2 regions of the Mesorhizobium sp. M7A.F.Ca.US.005.03.2.1 genome follow, and region 2 is predicted to be linked to the other one. Evidence: predicted binding sites of a transcription regulator. Region 2 holds the regulator's gene; the other holds the start of a gene.
The links. The regulator LexA, encoded in region 2, represses DNA repair genes until DNA is damaged. The targets are predictions, from matches to a motif close to TGTTCNNNNTGTGTTCNG.
Positions count from the first base shown of each region.

Region 1: EN991_RS00565 (helicase-related protein) is a predicted target of LexA. The motif match lies at 5,018-5,035, and genes of this name have one in related genera.

Region 1 is NZ_RZRP01000005.1:1,284-16,344, reverse strand. It holds gene EN991_RS00590 (ATP-binding protein) at 25-1,227, opposite strand; gene EN991_RS00585 (hypothetical protein) at 1,949-2,452, opposite strand; gene EN991_RS00580 (helix-turn-helix transcriptional regulator) at 2,593-2,832, shown strand; gene EN991_RS00575 (HNH endonuclease signature motif containing protein) at 2,875-3,558, opposite strand; gene EN991_RS00570 (hypothetical protein) at 4,289-4,864, shown strand; gene EN991_RS00565 (helicase-related protein) at 5,117-8,623, shown strand; gene EN991_RS00560 (hypothetical protein) at 8,641-9,462, shown strand; gene EN991_RS00555 (DUF1156 domain-containing protein) at 9,459-12,374, shown strand; gene EN991_RS00550 (DUF499 domain-containing protein) at 12,384-15,061, shown strand, end outside.
Region 2 is NZ_RZRP01000573.1:356-4,125, reverse strand. It holds partial or broken gene EN991_RS25865 (kynureninase) at 1-476, shown strand; gene lexA (transcriptional repressor LexA) at 887-1,627, shown strand; gene EN991_RS25855 (ComEC/Rec2 family competence protein) at 1,621-3,770, opposite strand, start outside.

The sequences.
Region 1 (15,061 bases), on a different contig from region 2:
CATCGAGGATGCGACAACGAAGCGTCATGGAGCGGCGTTAACGGCTGGTGCCGCTTGTAATTCGGGCAGGACGGCTGCCGCTTGCGTGGCCAGATAACCCTCGATCGTTTTCTTGGAGGCGAAGCTCTGCAATGCTCTAAGTGGCTCTGCGCGGATAGCGTCCTGCAGCGCGGCTATTCCCTCTTGAGTGATGTAGCGACGTTTCACCTTCGCGTCGTACTCATGGTATGGCAGTTCCATCAGGTTGAACGCCTTTAGCAGCGGCAAGACCCCGCTCTGGTTCAGTGCAACTTCGTTGCCGCACACCTGGTGCACGACGTCTGCCAACGCCGCTGCTGCTTCTGAGGGAAGGTTCTTGTCAGCTTCGGCAAGGGGCGCCCGGACAACTTCGCCTAGCGACACCTTTCCGACCACCATGTAAGCTGGCGATCCTTCTTCCTCCTTCTCAGTAAAGCGTCCCTCCTCAATGAAGTTCATGGAGCGCGCAGTCTCGTGCGACACGTACAGGTTGGTAGACTTGTTGGCATCGCCGAACGTGGTGATGTCTACAACTCCAGCGCGTTCCACGCCGACTCGCTCGACGGCTTCGATGGTCTCCAGCAGCATCGTCATGCGCCGCTCTTCGCGCGCATCGAGTAATGCCTTGAGTTCCGGGTAGCCGATGGCCGAGGTACGAGCCGTATAGCGGTAGTAGATAGTGGCCTCGATGATTACTGGCTCGGTTACCTTCTTGCCGGTTGGATCCGTGAAGCTCCGATTGCGTGTCTTGGTGCAGATCACCGGCCGGTCAAGCGCCGGCTCGACGGCCATAGCGAACACGGTTTTGCCGTCCACCTCATAAACCTTGCTCTCGAACGGCAGTTCTGGCGCGAAGTCTTGGCGCAGCAGCGTGGAGATGTCTGCCTCGTCGGCGATGTCCGCCGGCGGCGTGCCGACTATGACGCGGGGATTGTTGTCGACGCCAAAGACGAGAAAGCCGCCCTGGGTGTTGGCGAACGCAGCGATCGTGCGCTCATAGGCTGGAAGGTTGGCACGAACGAACGCCTGCTTAAATTCGAGCCGTTTACTTTCGCGGCTGGTCACTCTCAGCGTTCCGGCGTCATAGGCAATCAGATCGGACAGTTTTTCCGGCAACATCTCGTGGATCCTTGAAGCGTAGCTCCCGTCGGCGACACTTTCGTCGCACAGATAAGTGGCCGCCACCACCATGTGCTTTGGCGCGATCATGCCGGTATCGGCCGATCGCCGAATCGGCTCAATGCGCGCACGTTAGAGGCAAGATCTGTCTGGCACGAGTTCGCGCTGACCCTCCCAGGCTCTTTGACCGGAGGGCCACGGCCGCTGAAAAAGCGCTGCTGCTCCCCCGACGCTCCCCGAACACCGGACCAGCGCCGGCAAGACGCCCGCATCAACAGGCTTTGCGTCCCGGCACCCTAACCCTTACAGGAGTATGCCAGCCTATCAACTGCCCCGAGCGGCTGCGCTGGATCAGTTTGAACCTGTAGGCACGTTGTGCAAGTGTGGGAACGTGAGCAGGTGGAGGGAACGATGGTACCGTATCGTGCGCACAAGGATGCGATTGTTGGGGTGCTCCGCGACCGCGCCAAGCAACGTCGGACGATCTTCTACAGCGAGTTGGGCTCGGCACTAGGTATCCCAGCCCAGGGCCCATGGAAGCCAATCCTGGACGAAATATCTCGCGAAGAAACGTCAGCAGGTCGGCCGGACATCACGTATCTCGTTGTCTCAAAGACTACGAACTTGCCGGGTCAAATAGGATTCACTGCGGCAAGGCCGCCGTCGATGGACCAAACAAAGACAGCGCTCGGAACGATAGAAGCCGTTTTCGGGCACTACTCTTGAGCCACCTCGCCTGGCTTTCGTTTTCAATTCGAGCCCTTTTGCCCGGCTAAGAACCTGAAAGGGATGGGGCGAGCCTCTTAAAGCCCTACTGGGCAAAGCCTCTGAAACAAGGCAGCATCTTAATCGCTGCTCCCAGCCCAGAAAGGTCAAATTCGTGCTGGACCTCAGCACCGTCAAATAAATCTGTGACGCCAATCACAATGGTCTTTCCGGATATGGCCTGTCGGGTAAATTCTGGCACTTCTGAATCAGGAACGAAGGCAGCGTCGTTCTCCGAAGAAAGCGCCCAGCTCTGGAGGGGCGAAGGCAGTGATTTATCGACCCGATACCGCACGCTGACGTCATAGTTATCGCCAACCATATATTGCCCGATGTCGGTCAAAGCCTCTAAGTCCGGACCTCTGCAGCGCCAACTCAGCCTGGTATCTTCGCCAGGACTGTAAGTGACGATAAGACTCCGGTCTTCGTCGGTGACGCCGTCCTTCTTTTCTATGAACCTGAAACTGCCGATAGTGTCGTTTGCTTCGGCTGATATTGATATAAACGAGATGAGGCAGCATCCAAGTGCCGCCAAATAGGCGAATCGCATTGATATGACCCTCCCAGGCCGAGCGGTCGATAGCTGATGCCGACGAGCTCGCCCCCAGACAACTCTGTCACAATACCCTAATTTGGGGTACACCGATTTAGGGTTTTATTGAACAGCCAGTCTCAGCACTGGCGCTGCCCTTGTCCTCACTTCGTTCCGATCTCTACCGCAAGATGATCGTGCTTCTCGTTGAAGTGCGCAAGGATGCTGGCATCACCCAGGTCGAACTGGGTAGGCGCCTCGGGCAGCGGCAGACATTTGTCTCGAAGTTCGAGCTGGGAGAGCGGCGCCTGGACGTGGCCGAGTTCGTCACCGTTGCGAGGGCGATCGGTGCTGACCCTCTTGAGATCATACGGGTAGCGGAATCTGAAAGTCGCTGAGCGCGCGTCAATTAGTACCCCGATTGGGTTCCGGACGGCCGGCTACGTGGACGTCTGATCGGCTTGCATTTCGGTAGTTAGATTAAGCCGTTTCCGCAGCGCCGCCGCCAGCTTAAATGCATCATGAATCTTGGCGAAGAGCGGCCCAAGGTCTAGGCCGTGATACCGGCCGTATTCCTTACGTACGGGTTCCATGACGACCAGCTTCCAAGTGCTGGGCTCCAGCATGATGACGCCGGCGTCGAATAGCCGGTGCAGGTCGGCGCGCAACGGGATGCCGTTCCATCCTTCGTCGCAGCCGCCGCAGGACACGGGCAGAACGTGGGCAGCCTCCAAGGCCATCAGTGTCTCGCACCCGGTCACGAGACAGCGCGCACCGAACAGGTCGAAGACCGCGCGGCGAAACTTGGCTTGACCCGGGCGCTCCCAAACCTCGGCCAGACGGCGCTGGCGCTCGGCCGTGCTCTCCGCCTCGTCCTCCGGGCTGTCTATCAGCTGGAACTCCAAGTTCTCGAAGTATCGTCGGAATACGTTGGTAATCGGGTTGTTTGTCATAGGGCTCCCGGCGATCTCGTTCGCCAGGCGCCCAAGCGGCTTCACAGGGTAAGCCGCGCCCTCGTGCATCAGGAATCCCGTGCTGGATCTGCGCGTCTGCCCGTTGGGTTTGGGATAGCTCTCATAAAGCCATTCCCGTCCGTTGGCTTTGGCCAAGCGGATCGCGTCCAAAGCGTGGTTCCGTTCGAAAATTAGGTCAGTCACCGGTCGGCAGCCCTCCCATCGCTTTCGGATGCCAGTATACGCTATCGCGGGATTCCCGCGGCATGCAAGCCGTCGACGTACTCAGCCAAGGCGGGGGAGGACACCGTTTTCCCACCCGTGGGACGCAAGCCTTTCTTCTGGCCGGGACGGGAGCTAAGTCGCTGAAAGAGCGTTGCCGCACTGCGCTCCCCAGCGACCGGCCCAGCGCCGGTACGACCGCGCGCGCTCCCGGTTCCAATGCGAAAGGCATCTCCAATCTGATCGAATTGGACCGTGGGCTGCCCGCAAATCCTCACCTCATAGCAGCCCACCGTGAACTAAAAGTTTTCCCCATGAACTTCTCTGATTTTTATCCAAGTTGTTGATTTACAACAAACTACTGCGCCTTGACTGCCATGCTCATCCAAAACGGTATCTAGATACTCTTGGTCTGGTCGTATAAATTTTTGCCATTAGCAGCCCTTGATCGCACGGAGACCAAACATGTTCTGGAAATCACTATTCGCCCTTGCGAAGATCGAACCACTGCCCGCGGTCGTCATTATTGCCTTGGCGGCACTCATTGTCGTCGGCATCGCCCTCACAAAAATTCCGAGCTGAGATGGAGGCCGTAGCTCAGAGCCGGTGGTCGCGCCTTCCCACGGCCTGGATTCATGATACGGGTCTCAGGCTTTTCAGGACGGGACACCTCCTGGGTGTGTCCACCGCAGCGCTGAAGGTGCTCCTGGCAATCGTTGTCCGCGCCGAGAACAAATCTACCGCACAGGCAGCGCAAACCCAGGGATCTGCATGTATGTCATATGACGAACTGATAGACCTAACAGACTTGTCGCGCGCTATGATTTCGTCGGCGGTTAAGCTACTGACGAGTGCTGGCATCGTTATTGTAAAGCGGGAAGGCCGGGGTGGGAAGAATCGCTACTTTCTTACCGGGTATGGAGAAACGGATCGGTACGGTAAGATTCCCAACAAGACGCTTTACAGGCAGGCTCCGTCGGATCGGCTGTCGGCGCTTCATGAGCTCTCATGTCGGCGCGAGTCGGACATGAACGCACTGAAGCTCTACCTGCTCTTCTGCGCCTTTCGGGACGGAAAGACCAATGCCGCTATGATCGGGTACGAGAGGATTTGGATTTACACAGGAATCCCGGAAGCAAAAATCCGCCGTGCGATCTCTGTACTGATCGAACACGGCTTTATACAAGTCGATCGTGATCGATCATCGGCCGAAAAGAAGAACCATCCAAATCGCTACGAGATCCTGGGTCTCTGATGATCGCATGCCTACAGAACTTGCTCACAGTTTGGCGCACAGCCACAGCGAGAGCTCTAGCAATTTCTCGATGTATGGATTTTGCGTCATGCTGTGGTACGGGTGGCAGCCTATGAGCAACCTTCGCTACGACAAGCAAGGCGGAGCGTTCCAAATTCGTATTGCGTTCTGTTGGCAATTGATTTTGTCGCTGTCGCCTGGCGGGCTTTCTCTGCCCCGATCCGTGCTCCGTTGTTCTCTCATCGAGGTTGCATGAGCACGTTCGAAGGAATCAAGCCTGGTGCGCGTATCAAAGGCCTCGATGCCGCAGGTATCGCGGAGGTCGTTTCGGTTTCCAAATTCGGACCTGACGCGGTGAATCTGGTTTTCCGGGTCAATGGCAAAGTCGCAGAGCGGCTTGTCTACCGCGGCGAAGAAACCGGCTTTGAATTCGTAATGGCTGGCCGTACTTACGCCTTTGATGCGGATGGCGCCCTTCTGCGCTTGGCGTCCGAAGCATATCGCATTCGGCTTGCCCACCTTTTCGATCCCTACCTGGCGGTCAGTGCTTCACAGATCGAGGCGCTTCCGCACCAGATCACGGCCGTCTACGGCGAAATGCTGCCGCGACAGCCGCTTCGCTTTCTGCTTGCAGACGATCCAGGCGCCGGCAAGACAATTATGGCCGGGCTCCTGATCAAGGAGCTCTTGATTCGAGGCGACCTTGAACGTTGCCTGATCGTCGCGCCTGGAAGCCTTGTCGAACAATGGCAGGAGGAAATGGCCGAAAAATTCGGCCTGCATTTCGATCTCCTAACGCGTGATCAAATCGAAGCCTCCGTCACGGGAAACCCGTTCGCTGAAAAGAATCGCCTCATCGTTCGCCTGGATATGGCGGCTCGATCGGAAGAGCTGAAGGCTAAGCTCGGAGCGGCTGGGGATTGGGATCTGATCATCTGCGACGAAGCCCATCGCATGGCCGCGTCGTATTTCGGCGGCGAAGTTAAGGAAACTCAGCGTCACAAGCTTGGCAAGCTGCTCGGGACGCGAACCCGGAACTTCCTTCTGATGTCCGCGACTCCGCACAATGGCAAGGAAGCTGACTTTCAACTTTTCATGGGATTGCTCGACGCAGACCGGTTCGAGGGCCGGTTCCGCGAAGGCGTTCACAAAGCCGACGTATCCGACATGATGAGGCGGTTGACCAAAGAAGAACTCTATCGCTTCGACGGTACGCCGCTTTTCCCTGAGCGCCGGGCCTATACCGCTAGCTTCGCCTTGTCCCCTGTCGAGGCCAAACTCTATCAGGCGGTCACGACCTACGTGCGCGAAGAGATGAACCGCGCGGATCGGACAGGCGACGATAAGCGCCGGTCGAATGTGGGCTTCGCGTTGCAAATCCTTCAGCGCCGCCTTGCCTCTTCGCCGGCCGCGATCCACCGCTCGCTGGAACGACGCCGGAAGCGCCTGCAAGACCGATTGCATGAAGAAAGACTTATGCGTCAGACCGACTCGGCCCCACTAACCCACGCGCCGGTTCTGCCCAGCTATGACCCTGACGACATTGATGAGGTGCCGGGCGCGGAAGCGGAAGCCGCCGAGGAACAGATCGTCGATCGAGCAACAGCGGCCGCCACCCTTGCTGAGCTTGAAGCCGAAATCCTTATTCTGAAAGATCTCGAAGACCGTGCGCTGAGGCTGAAGCTTTCCGGCCAGGATGCCAAATGGCGCGAGCTTGAATCCATTCTCGACGAGCCGCTGATGCTGGACGCCGCAACTGGCCTGCGTCGCAAGGTGCTGATCTTCACTGAGCCGAAGGACACACTCGAATATCTGCAACAGAAGATTGCAGCACTTATGGGCGATCCTTCGGCTGTGGTCGTCATTCACGGCGGCATCGCGCGCGAAGCTCGGCGCGGCGCCATTGCCGCCTTTAATTCCGATCCGCGTGTGCGCGTGATGATCGCGAACGACGCTGCAGGTGAGGGCGTGAACCTTCAGCGTGGCGCGCATCTGATGGTCAACTACGACCTGCCGTGGAACCCGAACCGCCTCGAACAGCGTTTCGGCCGCATCCATCGCATAGGCCAGACTGAAGTTTGCCACCTGTGGAATCTCTGCGCAGCAAACACGCGTGAAGGCGAAGTCTATCGCCGCCTGCTTGAGAAGCTTGAAGAGGCCCGTGCCGCGCTAGGCGGCAAGGTCTATGACGTGCTCGGCGAGCTGTTCGAAGGCCACGCGCTACGGGATCTCCTCGTCGAGGCAATTCGCTACGGTGATCGGCCGGAAAAGAAGGCCGAGCTTTTCCGAAAGGTAGATGGTGCGGTTGATGTCGAAGCTATCGAGAAGCTGGTCGCCGAACGCAAACTAACCTCCGAAGGCATGAACCCGAGTTCGGTCGCCGATATTCGCGAACAGATGGAGCGCGCGGCAGCCCGTCGCCTGCAACCGCATTTCATCGGCTCGTTCTTCCGAGAAGCCTTCACGATGCTCGGCGGGCGGATTGCCGAACGCGAAAAAGGCCGATTCGAAATCCTGCGTGTACCGTCGATCCTGAAGGAACGCGACCGGCTGATCGGGCGTTCCGATCCGGTGCTTGATCGTTACGCGCGCATCACCTTTGAAAAATCCCTGATCATCGGACAACCGCAGGCCGAACTCGTGGCGCCAGGTCATCCGCTGCTCGAATCGCTGGTCGACGTTATCCTCGAACGTTTCCAACCACTCCTCAACCAGGGCGGCGTGCTGGTGGACGATGCAGACGAAAGCGTCGAGCCAAAGCTCCTCGTCTATCTCGAACATGCAATCCGCGATGGACGGGCCGGCCGGTCGGGTGAACCCCGCGCCATTTCGCAGCGGCTTCAGTTCCTGTTCCTGAAGGAAGACGGATCGGCGACCGACGGCGGACCCGCGCCCTATCTGGATTATCGCCCGATTACGCCCGAAGAGAGTGTATCCGTCGCTGACGCCATCGTCGCGCCCTGGCTATCGGATAATGTCGAGGCGCAGGCACTCGGCTATACCGTTCGGTCCCTGGTTCCCGATCATCTCAACGAGGTAAGGACGCGCCGGATCGCCGAAATCGACAAGGTCGAGCGCGAGGTGCGCGCCCGCCTTAATCGCGAGATCAACTATTGGGATGCTCGCGCCGCGCGGCTGCGAGAAGAGGAGCGGGCAGGCAAGGAACAGCGCATCAACGCTCAAAACGCAGAGGCGACGGCCGCACGCCTGGTAGAGCGGCTGCATCGGCGCCAATCGGAGTTGGATCGCGAGCGGCAGATTTCCGCTTTGCCGCCGGTCCTGAAAGGTGCGGCGCTGGTGATCCCTGGCGGGCTGCTGAAAGCCAAGGTCGCGTTAGCCACGGCCAGCAAGTCGACCGGATTCGCCGAAGACCCGATCCTGCGGGCTGAATCCGAGCGCAAGGCCATGCAGGCCGTGTTCGCGGCTGAACGCGCCCTGGGCCATGAACCACGGGACGTATCTGCCGAAAAGAAGGGCTGGGATATTGAAAGCCGCGATCTCCAGGCGGGCCATCTGCGCTTTATCGAGGTGAAGGGCCGTCACGCCGAAGGGCGTGACGTCATTTTGACCAAGAACGAAATCCTGGCGTCGCTCAACGTCGCTGAGGCTTTCATTCTTGCGATTGTTCAGTTCGATTCTGGCTTCGTGCATGAGCCCATCTATGTTCGCCGATTCTTCACAAGAGAATTGGGTTTTGCCGAAACGGCGGTGGTGTTCGACATCGCGGACCTGATATCGATTGGAACAAAGCCTAGTTAGGGCTGCGAGGAGCTTATATGGAAGAGCAGATAGCCAATCTCTTGCGGGCGGCTGGGGGGCATCTCACAAGATTTCAACTTTGGCAGGGTTTGGCGCTGCCAGACGATGAGCCCACGCAGGAATATTCGGAGGCAGAACAAAACCTCGTTGATCAGCGCCGTATTGAGCGAAGGCGAGGACGAAATGGCGGAATCTATCTAGTCGAACAACCTGCCGAGCCGGAGGCTGTGGATATAGACGCGCCGGTTCAACCAGAGGAACCGGCGGCCCAAGAACGCCGTCTGGAGAATGACTACTATCAGCCCGCTCTCGACCAAATCCTAGCCCACTGGACGGAGCAGCCCGGATTTACGCATGTCTTTGGAGCAGTGACTGCTGGTCAAGGACGCCGCCAGACAGGTGGGCGGTGGAGCAGGCCCGACCTCGTTATCTGCACCGTGTCGGATTGGCTATTTTCCTCCCGATCAGAGGGCGATGTTCGAACTATTGAGATCAAGCGCTTCGAGGCATTGGATGTCCTTGCGGTGTATGAGGCTGTGTCTCACAAATCGAAGGCGCACTACGCCTATCTTCTGATTGTGAATGTTCCCGACGAGTTGGATGACGATCAGAAAGGCGACCTTGAAGCTGTCCTCGCTGTCGCAGGTAAGCACGGCATCGGAGTCATAGCGGCTCGCCGAGCCGAGGATTGGTCTACGTGGGTCTTTGAGCTTGATGCTACACGAAGCGATGCGGACCATCAGTCGATTAACCAGATGCTTTTAGATCAGGTGCCGCCGGAGGTTCGCGACAGATTTCGAACGACACTTCGGGAAGTGGCGGTCAGGGTAGTGTTTTGAACGAGAAAGCTGTGCGTAAGAAACTCATCGAGGTTTCGATCCCCCTAGAAGCGATCAACGTTGCCTCCGCGCGAGAGAAATCGATCCGACACGGACACCCTTCGACGCTGCATCTATGGTGGGCCAGACGCCCTTTGGCAGCGTGCCGGGCAGTTTTGTTCGCGCAGCTAGTGGACGATCCTTCCAGCTGGCCTGATCGATTCCCGACTGAGGAAGCCCAGGATGTCGAGCGCCGGAGGTTGCACCGTATCATCGAGGCTATGGTGCCGTGGGAAGCCTCGAACAACGAGACGATCCTAAACGCAGCCCGCTGGGAAATCGCGCGCTCAGTGGCCTGGGGCCTTGGCGAAGAACCGCCTGCCCAGGGCGACGCCAAGGCCATCTTCGACTACCTGCAAAACAAAGCGCCACCGGTGTATGATCCCTTCTCGGGCGGCGGGTCGATCCCGCTCGAAGCCCAGCGCCTCGGCCTGCGTGCCTATGGATCGGATTTAAATCCAGTCGCAGTCCTGATTGGCAAGGCATTGGTGGAAATCCCGCCGAAGTTCGCCGGCAGGCCTCCGGTGAATCCGAAATCGCGCGTCGCGATCGCGCGCGGCGGCAAATGGAACGGCAAAGGTGCGGAGGGCCTCGCCGAGGATGTGCGCTACTACGGCCAATGGATGCGCGACGAAGCCGAGAAACGGGTTGGGCATCTCTATCCGAAGGCGAAACTGCCAGATGGCTCAGAGGCGACGGTGATCGCTTGGCTTTGGGCTCGGACCGTCCGCTCTCCCGATCCGGCGGCGAAAGGTGCGATGGTTCCTCTAGTCTCATCATTCATGCTCTCAACTAAGGAGGGAAAAAAGGCGTGGATTGAGCCCGAGATCGATCCAACGGCTAAGGATGGTTACCGGTTCAAAGTCATGACGGGGACACTTTCTAAGCCTGATCAAGAGAGGCTTAAGAAGGGAACGAAGGCTGGCCAAGGCCAGGCCTTTACGTGTGTTCTGACAGGCTCGGTCATTGATAGGACCTATGTGCAAGTCGAGGGCAAGGCCGATCGCCTTGGGGTTCGCCTGCTTGCAATCGTTGCCGAGGGCAATCGACGCAGAGTTTACTTGTCGCCGCTCGAAGAAGACGAGTCCCTTGCTAGGTCGATGTCTGATGACCCCGATATAAAAGATGCTCGAGAGGATCAGCTGTCTGCGGCTACGCCAACCCGTGCCCAACTAACGGGAGGCGTATGCTCCGCGTATGGCTTGCGCACTTGGGGACACCTTTTTACGGACCGACAGTTGATCTCACTGAGAACACTGACTGGACTAGTTGAAGGCGCCCGCGAGGCGGTCTTAGCCGACACCTTGTCGGCAGAGATTAGCGATGATTTGATACCACTCAGGAGTAACGGGCGAGGCGCAAGTGCATATGCCGACGCCGTGGCCACCTATCTAGCATTCAGCGTTAGCCGACAGGTAAATAGGGGCTGCACATTGAATTTTTGGGACAATACCAGCCAGAAAATCCAGCAGGTTTTTGGGCGACAGGCGTTCGCAATGACTTGGGATTTCGCTGAAACTAATTTCTTCAGCCAATCAACCGGCAATTTCCTGGATCAAGTCGAGTACCCTGTAAAATCAATCGCCAATTGGCCAATCGGAACTGCAACAGGCTTCGTAAGTCAAATCGACGCTCCCAAGAACAGCTTTCCAGTACGGCCTGTGGTAATTTCTACAGACCCCCCATATTACGACAATATTGGGTACGCTACGCTCGCTGATTTCTTTTACGTTTGGCTTCGACCCGCTTTAAAGAATATCTGGCCGGACCTTTTTCGCCGACTCACGACGCCGAAAGAAGAAGAGCTTGTTGCGACGTCGTTTAGGCATGCCAACCGAGCAAGTGCCGAAGAGTTTTTCATGCAGGGCATGGGACTAGCTCTAGGCGCAATGCGTGAAGCCGCTACCGAGAGCGAGCCCCTCGCCATCTACTATGCGTTCAAGCAATCTGAATCATCATCCGAAGGTGTAAGCTCGGCAGGATGGGCCTCCTTCCTTCAGGGCGTCATCAATGCTGGGCTGCTGATTGATGGAACATGGCCGATCAGAACAGAACTTACAGGAAATTTGAAAGGCAAATTGAACGTCCTCGCATCCTCGATTGTGCTTATTTGCCGCAAGCGTCGCGTTAGCGCCGACACAATCACAAGGGCGGAATTCATCCGCTTGCTCCGCCGCGAGCTACCGGATGCGATAGATGATATCCGCAAGGCAGGCGTTGGCCCGGTCGATATGCAGCAATCTGTAATTGGCCCGGGAATGGGTGTTTTTTCGCGCTATGCCAAAGTGCTGGAAGACGACGACAGCGCCATGCCTGTTAAGACTGCACTCGCGCTTATCAATCGAGTCTGGGAAGAGATTGATCAAGAGCTCGATGCAGCTTTCGATGCGGAAACGCAGGTCGCTCTCGCTTGGTTTGCAACCTATGGCTTCGATGCCCGTCCGTCTGGCGAACTGATCACCCTCGCCAACGCCAAAAATATTGGCACGAACGCACTCTTCGATTCGGGAGTATTCAAGGACCTAAAGGGCAAGACCGCGCTGACGCCTCGCGACGAACTGCCAAAAGCCTGGACACCAGCCAAAGACAAATCCCTCACCGTCTGGGAATGCGTCCAGCACACTGCGCGCGTCCTCAACGCTGAGGACGGTGGGGGCGCTGCTGCGGGTCGGCTCGTCGCTGAAATGGGGCCAAAGGCTGCGGAAGCCCGGGCGCTCGCCTATCGTCTGTTCGAAATCGCCACGCAGAAGGGTTGGGCGGCCGAGGCGCTTGTCTACAACGAACTGGCCCAGGAATGGCCGAGGCTCGAAGATTTGGCTACCAAAGATGCGACGGATGGCTCACGAAAGCCCGCACAGGGTACGTTGCTTTAAGGAGCGATCATGTCGCACGAGATCGAAGGTACCAAACGGGTCCGCGATACACTCGACTTCACGCTAAAGTCAGTGCTCGACGGCTTCGTCGAAGCGAACATGGAGGCGAAGCACGGGCAGCGCTGGCTGCATTATGCAAGCCGCTCTTCGGGACAAGGTCAGAACGACACGCTGGACGTGTACGGACTGTGCAAAACTATCCTCGACAATTGGAACGAGGTATTTGGCGCGCGGTTCGATCGGAAGCATGTTAACAAGGCACGCAGGCTTGTCTCGACGGTCTTTGAAGCCCGCAATGCAACAGCGCATCTGAATGTGCCACTGAGCGACCCGGAAGCGTTGTCGTTTCTCTGGGCGATTGTCGAACTAGCGATGCTCCTGAAGGCACCGGAAAAGACAATCGAGACACTTAAGGCCGTCTATGGGGCCCAGCGCTCTACAGGCATTGAGGCGGGCAGGATAGACCCGGCAACCCCGACAGAGCCTAAGCTTACAGTAGAGCCGGGATCGGCTCAGCAGATGAGCTTCAATTCCGAAAGTGGTGTAGCCAAAGCGCTGAAGCCGTGGATCGATGTCGCCTTGCCACACCCGGACGTGATTGCGAACCGCTTTAAGGAGGCCGAGTTCGCTGCCGATCTTTTTGCGGTGGATGCTGGCTATGCCGGCGAAGGCTATGCGACACCGAACTCTTTCTACGGAATTACTTTCCTGACCGAAGGCTTGAAACGCGTACTAACCACCGCGACACAAAGACTTGGCGCCAATGGTGGCGATCCGGTGATTGGCCTGCAGACCGCTTTCGGCGGCGGCAAGACGCACACGATGCTCGCGATCTTCCACCTCGTGAAGCATCTGCGCGACGGAGGCGATCCGCGCGGGCTGCCGGGTTTAAGCGATATACTTGATCGTGCGGGTGTGAATTCGCTGCCGAAGCCCAAGATGGCTGTGTTCGTCGGTTCGGCCGATGGCCCGGACGTTAGCCTTAAACTGAACGAGGGACCTCGGGTTCATACGGCTTGGGGATATATCGCATGGCGCCTTGCAGGCGAACCGGGACTTGCGCTTGTCGCAGAAGCTGAAGCAGCTCGCACGAGCCCTGGCTCTCGTATCATGGTTGAAGTCTTCAAACTTGCTGGGCCAAGCGTTATCTTGCTCGATGAGCTGACCATGTTCGCCCGCCAGCTCGACGACGACCGGTTCGAAGCTTTTCTCTCCTTCATCCAGTCGCTCACCGAAGCGGCAAAGATGGTCCCGGGCATCCTGATCGTCGGCTCGCTGGTCGAGAGCAAAGCCGAGGCCGGCGGACCGCGCGGCGAGGCCGCGCTGCTTCGTCTCGAGAAAATTTTCGGCCGTGTGCAATCAGCATGGCTACCAGCTTCTGGCGATGAAACTTACGAAATCATCCGGCGACGTCTGTTCCAGCCCCTTGATGCCGAAGGCGAGATGGCGCGGGACGAAACAGTCAGGGCTTTTCACGATCTCTACAAAAAGAACCCGGCCGAGTTCCCGCCTGAGGCCAGGGAAGCACGCTATCTGGAACTGCTCCGCCTGTCCTATCCGATCCATCCGGAGCTGTTCGATCGGCTGTCGAAGGATTGGGCGAGCCTCGAAAAGTTCCAACGCACGCGCGGCGTTCTGCGCTTCATGGCCAATGTCGTGGGCGTGCTCTGGCATGGCCAGATGCGTGACCCGCTAATAACACCCGCTCGGGTGCCGGTTGCGCACGAGCGGGTGCGCGTGAGCGTTCTTTATCCCCTGGATCCGGCTTTCGGCTCAGTCGTCGATAAGGAGGTTGATGGTGAAGGGTCTTTGCCTAACCGAATGGAAGCAAATCCTTCGAGAAGGATTTCGCAGTTGCGCGCCGCAACACGCGCTGCGCGGTCGGTATTCATTTGCACGGCACCGCTAGTCGGCCAACCGAATGCCGGTCTCACCGGCCAGGGCTTGCGCCTTGCTTGCGCCGAGCCTGGCGACCAACTGGCGATCTTCGGCGAAGCACTTCGCGAACTCACCGAGAAGGCGACCTACCTCTATGAAGAGGCGGGTCGCTATTGGTTTTCGACCCAGCCCACCCTGAACCGCCTAGCTGACGATCGCGCCAAAGCGCTGCCGGATCACGAAGTCGATGCCGCAATCACCGAAGTGCTCCGCGAGGACGCAGCCAGCAAAGGCGGGTTCCATCGCGTCTTCGCCGCGCCGGACGATCCGGTGACGATCGACGAAGCGCATTCGCTTTCGCTTGTAATCCTGAATCCTAGTCTGGTTCACGCAGGGAGAGGAGCCGCAATGTCGCCAGCGAGTGACGCCGTGGCGGATGCACTAATGAGGTGCCGTGCTTCCCAACGTCGCTTGCGGAATACGCTTATCTTCGTCGCTCCTGATGAAGCGAACCTAGACACCGCGCGGGAAGTGATGCGCAAAGCGATGGCGTGGGCTTCGATCGACCATGACGTGAACAACGAGAAAGGTCGCCTCCGATCGCAGACAACAAGAACGCAAGCCGACGATGCCAAGGATAAGGCGAAGACCAACCGCGAGTCGGCGCTGAAAGCGATCCGCGCTGCCTGGAGCCACATACTTTATCCGGTAAAGAGCGAAACCCCCGGAAAGCCCTTCGATCTTGAACATAGCCTGATCTCCTCTCGCGACAGGGCCGCGATCCCACATGTTGTCTACGATAAGACAAA
Region 2 (3,770 bases):
ATGCGCGGCCCTTTGCCTTCGAACGGGGTTATGTTGCCGGCGCCGGCATCCGCCGTTTTCTGTGCGGTACGCAACCGGTCCTGTCGATGCGGGCGCTCAAAGGCGCGCTTGCCATCTGGAGCGACGTCGACATGGCGGCATTGCGAAAGAAGAGCGTCGCGCAGACAGAACTGTTCATCCAGCTCGTCGAAGCCAAGTGCGGCGCCTACGGTCTCGCGCTGGAGACTACCCGCGACGCGACCAGGCGCGGCAGCCAGGTGTCGTTCCTTCACGACCATGGCTATCAAATCATGCGGGCGCTGATCGAGCGCGGGGTGATCGGTGACTTCCGCGCACCGTCGACCATCCGTTTCGGCTTCACGCCGCTCTATGTCAGCTACAAGGATGTGTGGCTGGCGGTTGAGGTTCTGGAAGACATTCTGCGCACGGGTGCATGGAAGGACCAGCGTTTCGCCGTCAAGGAAGCCGTTACCTGACGCACCGATCCCGGCGATCCGCCGTCGCTGCCCTCACTGCCTGGCAAATGACGGAGAGCTGAATTTCCAGCCAAAATGCCCAACTGACGTTGGCGTTTTGGCTCCGTTTCGTTCACGGCCAACCAACGTCCCGAAGGTTGCAATCGCTCCTTGTCGAGGTCGATCGACAGATAATGCCAAGCTTTGGTAGGGGATAAGCCACAGGTCATTAACCATAACAATTTCAATGTGAGCAGGCGCATTGCCGAAGGTGGCGCCCGTCGATCGTAACCCGCTGGCAAGCGCCAAATAATTTCAGCAGCCTTAACAAATTCATTAAACTTTAAACGGTTGCAGAACACAACTGGAACAGATAGTGTTTGTTCTGGGTTTGTTTTTCGATTCTGGTTTCAGGGAACCTGGGGGCCGCCATGCTGACACGCAAGCAACATGAACTGCTGATGTTCATCCATGAACGCCTGAAGGAGAGCGGCATTCCGCCATCCTTCGACGAGATGAAGGAGGCGCTCGACCTTGCCTCCAAATCCGGGATTCATCGGCTGATCACGGCCCTTGAGGAGCGCGGCTTTATCCGCCGGCTGCCCAATCGGGCCCGCGCGCTGGAAGTGCTGCGGCTGCCGGACTCCATCGCGCCAGGCCTCAATGCGGCAAAGAAGTTTTCGCCAAGCGTCATCCAGGGCAGTCTTGGTCAGGGTGGTGCTCTTGGCCGGCAGATCAAGCCGGCGCCTTCGCGGATGCCTTCGCCCGGCAATGACGACGATGCGGTCTCTGCCGTTTCGATCCCGGTCATGGGTCGCATCGCCGCCGGCGTGCCGATCGATGCCATCCAACATCAGACGCATTCGATTTCGGTGCCGCCGGACATGATCATGGGCGGCGCGCACTATGCACTGGAGGTCAAGGGCGATTCGATGATCGAGGCCGGCATCTTCGACGGCGACACCGTTATCATCCGTAACGCCGACACGGCCAGCCCCGGCGAGATCATCGTGGCGCTGGTCGATGAAGAGGAAGCGACGCTGAAGCGGTTCCGCCGCAAGGGCGCCTCGATTGCCCTCGAAGCCGCCAATCCAGCCTATGAGACACGGATTTTCGGGCCGGACAGGGTCAAGGTGCAAGGCAAGCTCGTCGGCCTGATCCGTCGCTACTGAGACGGCTGTGGGTTGACCACTGGCTTCTCGGGTTTCTTGAAGGGTGCCAGCCCCCTCGCCTCGCGAGAGTATTTGCGTTGCGTGTGCCAGGGCCGATATGGGCTGTCCACCGCGAAGCTGATCGTCGCCGGCGTGGTCGCCGATTGGCGATCGAAGAAGACCGCGGCACTGCCTTTGCGAGCCAGTTGCCGCTTGGTGATGACCAGAACCAGCGGGTTGTGACAGGCGTCATAGGCGGTGGCGTCGTTGACGACGATCAGCTCGGCGAAGCCGCAGGCTTTCCAGGTGTCCTTGCGGTCCTCGACATAGGCAATGATCGCACCGGACATGTGCCTGGCCACGCAAACGCCTGAGGAGCAATAGAACGGCGATCCCGGCGGTAGCTCAACGGCATCCGCGACGTCGAATTGCCCATCGCTGTTGTCGAACACTTCCGGAACGACGATGGTTTCCGATGTCAGCGCGCGTTTCCAGTTGTCGACGGTGAATCCATTCGGCCGTTGCCGGCTAACGGCAAGCTCACCGCCACCGATCGGCAACGCCACCAGCCGGGCGTCTTCCGAGATCAGCACATCGGGCGTGCGCGTATCCGAGACGGTCAGCAAGCCTGCCAACGCGAATGGCAGAGCCGCGAGCCGCAGCCATGTCGTCGCCATCGTCGCGATGACCAGGGCAATGGCCACCAGCAGGACCGACTGTTGCGAAATCAGCCCGACCCCATCGACAGGCGAACGCTCGGAGATCCAGCCCGATATGGCGATCATCATCGTCAGGCCCTTGCCCATCAGGTAGAGAGCTGGCCAATCCAATCCGAAAGGCATCAGCAGCGCGCTGGCGACGGCCAGGAACATGACGACGGTGACGATCGGCATAACCGCGAGATTGGCGAACAGGCTGAGCGGCGACACACGCTGAAAATGCCAGATGGCAAACAGCGTCGTGGCGCTGCCGGCGATGATCGAGGTCATGGCCAGACCAATTGCCGCCAGCAGGAATTTTCGTGTCAGGAACCCGGGCAAGGATCGCTTCGGCGGCGGCGGTCTTGCTTTTCCCGCGCGGTGATCCGCCCAGCCGGCATAAGCGCCGACCAGAGCCGCGGTCGCGGCGAACGACATCTGAAAACTCGGGCCGACCACCTCATGCGGCGACACCACGATGACGGCGATCGCCGAGATCGCCAGATTGCGCATGGTGAGTGCTGCTCGATCGAACAGAACTGCAATCAGCATCACTGCCAGCATGATGAAGCTGCGCTCGGCGGCGACGACGATACCTGAGATGACGAGGTAGGCTGCGATCGAGAACAGTGCGGCGGCAGCGGCATACTTCTTGACCGGGCGACGCGCGGAAAGATCGGGAAACAAGGCGAAGGCGCCGCGCAGCAACCCCATGATGGTGCCGGCGACCAGAGCCATATGCAGCCCCGAAATGGAGATGATGTGGTAGATGCCGGTACGTCGCATCGCCTCATTGATGTCGTCGGGAATGCCGGCGCGCACGCCGACGATCAGCGCCGCGGCGATCTCGCCTTCGGCGCCGCCGACGCTCGCCCTGATATGGTCGGCGATGCCTTCACGGGCATTTTCCACGCTGGAGGAAATTCGGGCCGACAGCGGCATGTCGCCATCATCGCTGACGACAAGCTTTGGATTGCCGAGAAAGAATCCGCTGCCACCAATGCCGGCAAAATAGCTGTCGAAGGAGAAATCATAGCTGTCCGGTCGCACCGGCCCGGTCGGCGGCAAAAGCTTGGCATATCCAGTGATGAGCGAGCCTGCGGTCACGTCAGCCGGGATCTTGCGTGCCGAAAGCCGTACCCGTTCCGGCGCATAGCGCAGTTTCGGTCTTGCGGTCGATGTTACGTCGATGGTCAGCCGGATACGGCCAGTTTCCATCCGGTCGAGCGAGACGACGCGGCCGGTCACCTGCGTCGAGATTTCCGAGCCCAACATTTGTGTGCCCGCACGCCACGTCTCGACCTTGGCAGCAAGCAGTCCTAGGGCGCACAAAAGTGCCGCCATGAAACACAGATGGGTCTTTGGCCATGAGCGCGAGACCAGCGCACAGATCCCCGTCAGGATGACAACCGCGACAGGTCTCGCAAAGTCGGGTTCAGCCGTCAGCGAAAAATAGCCGATCGCTC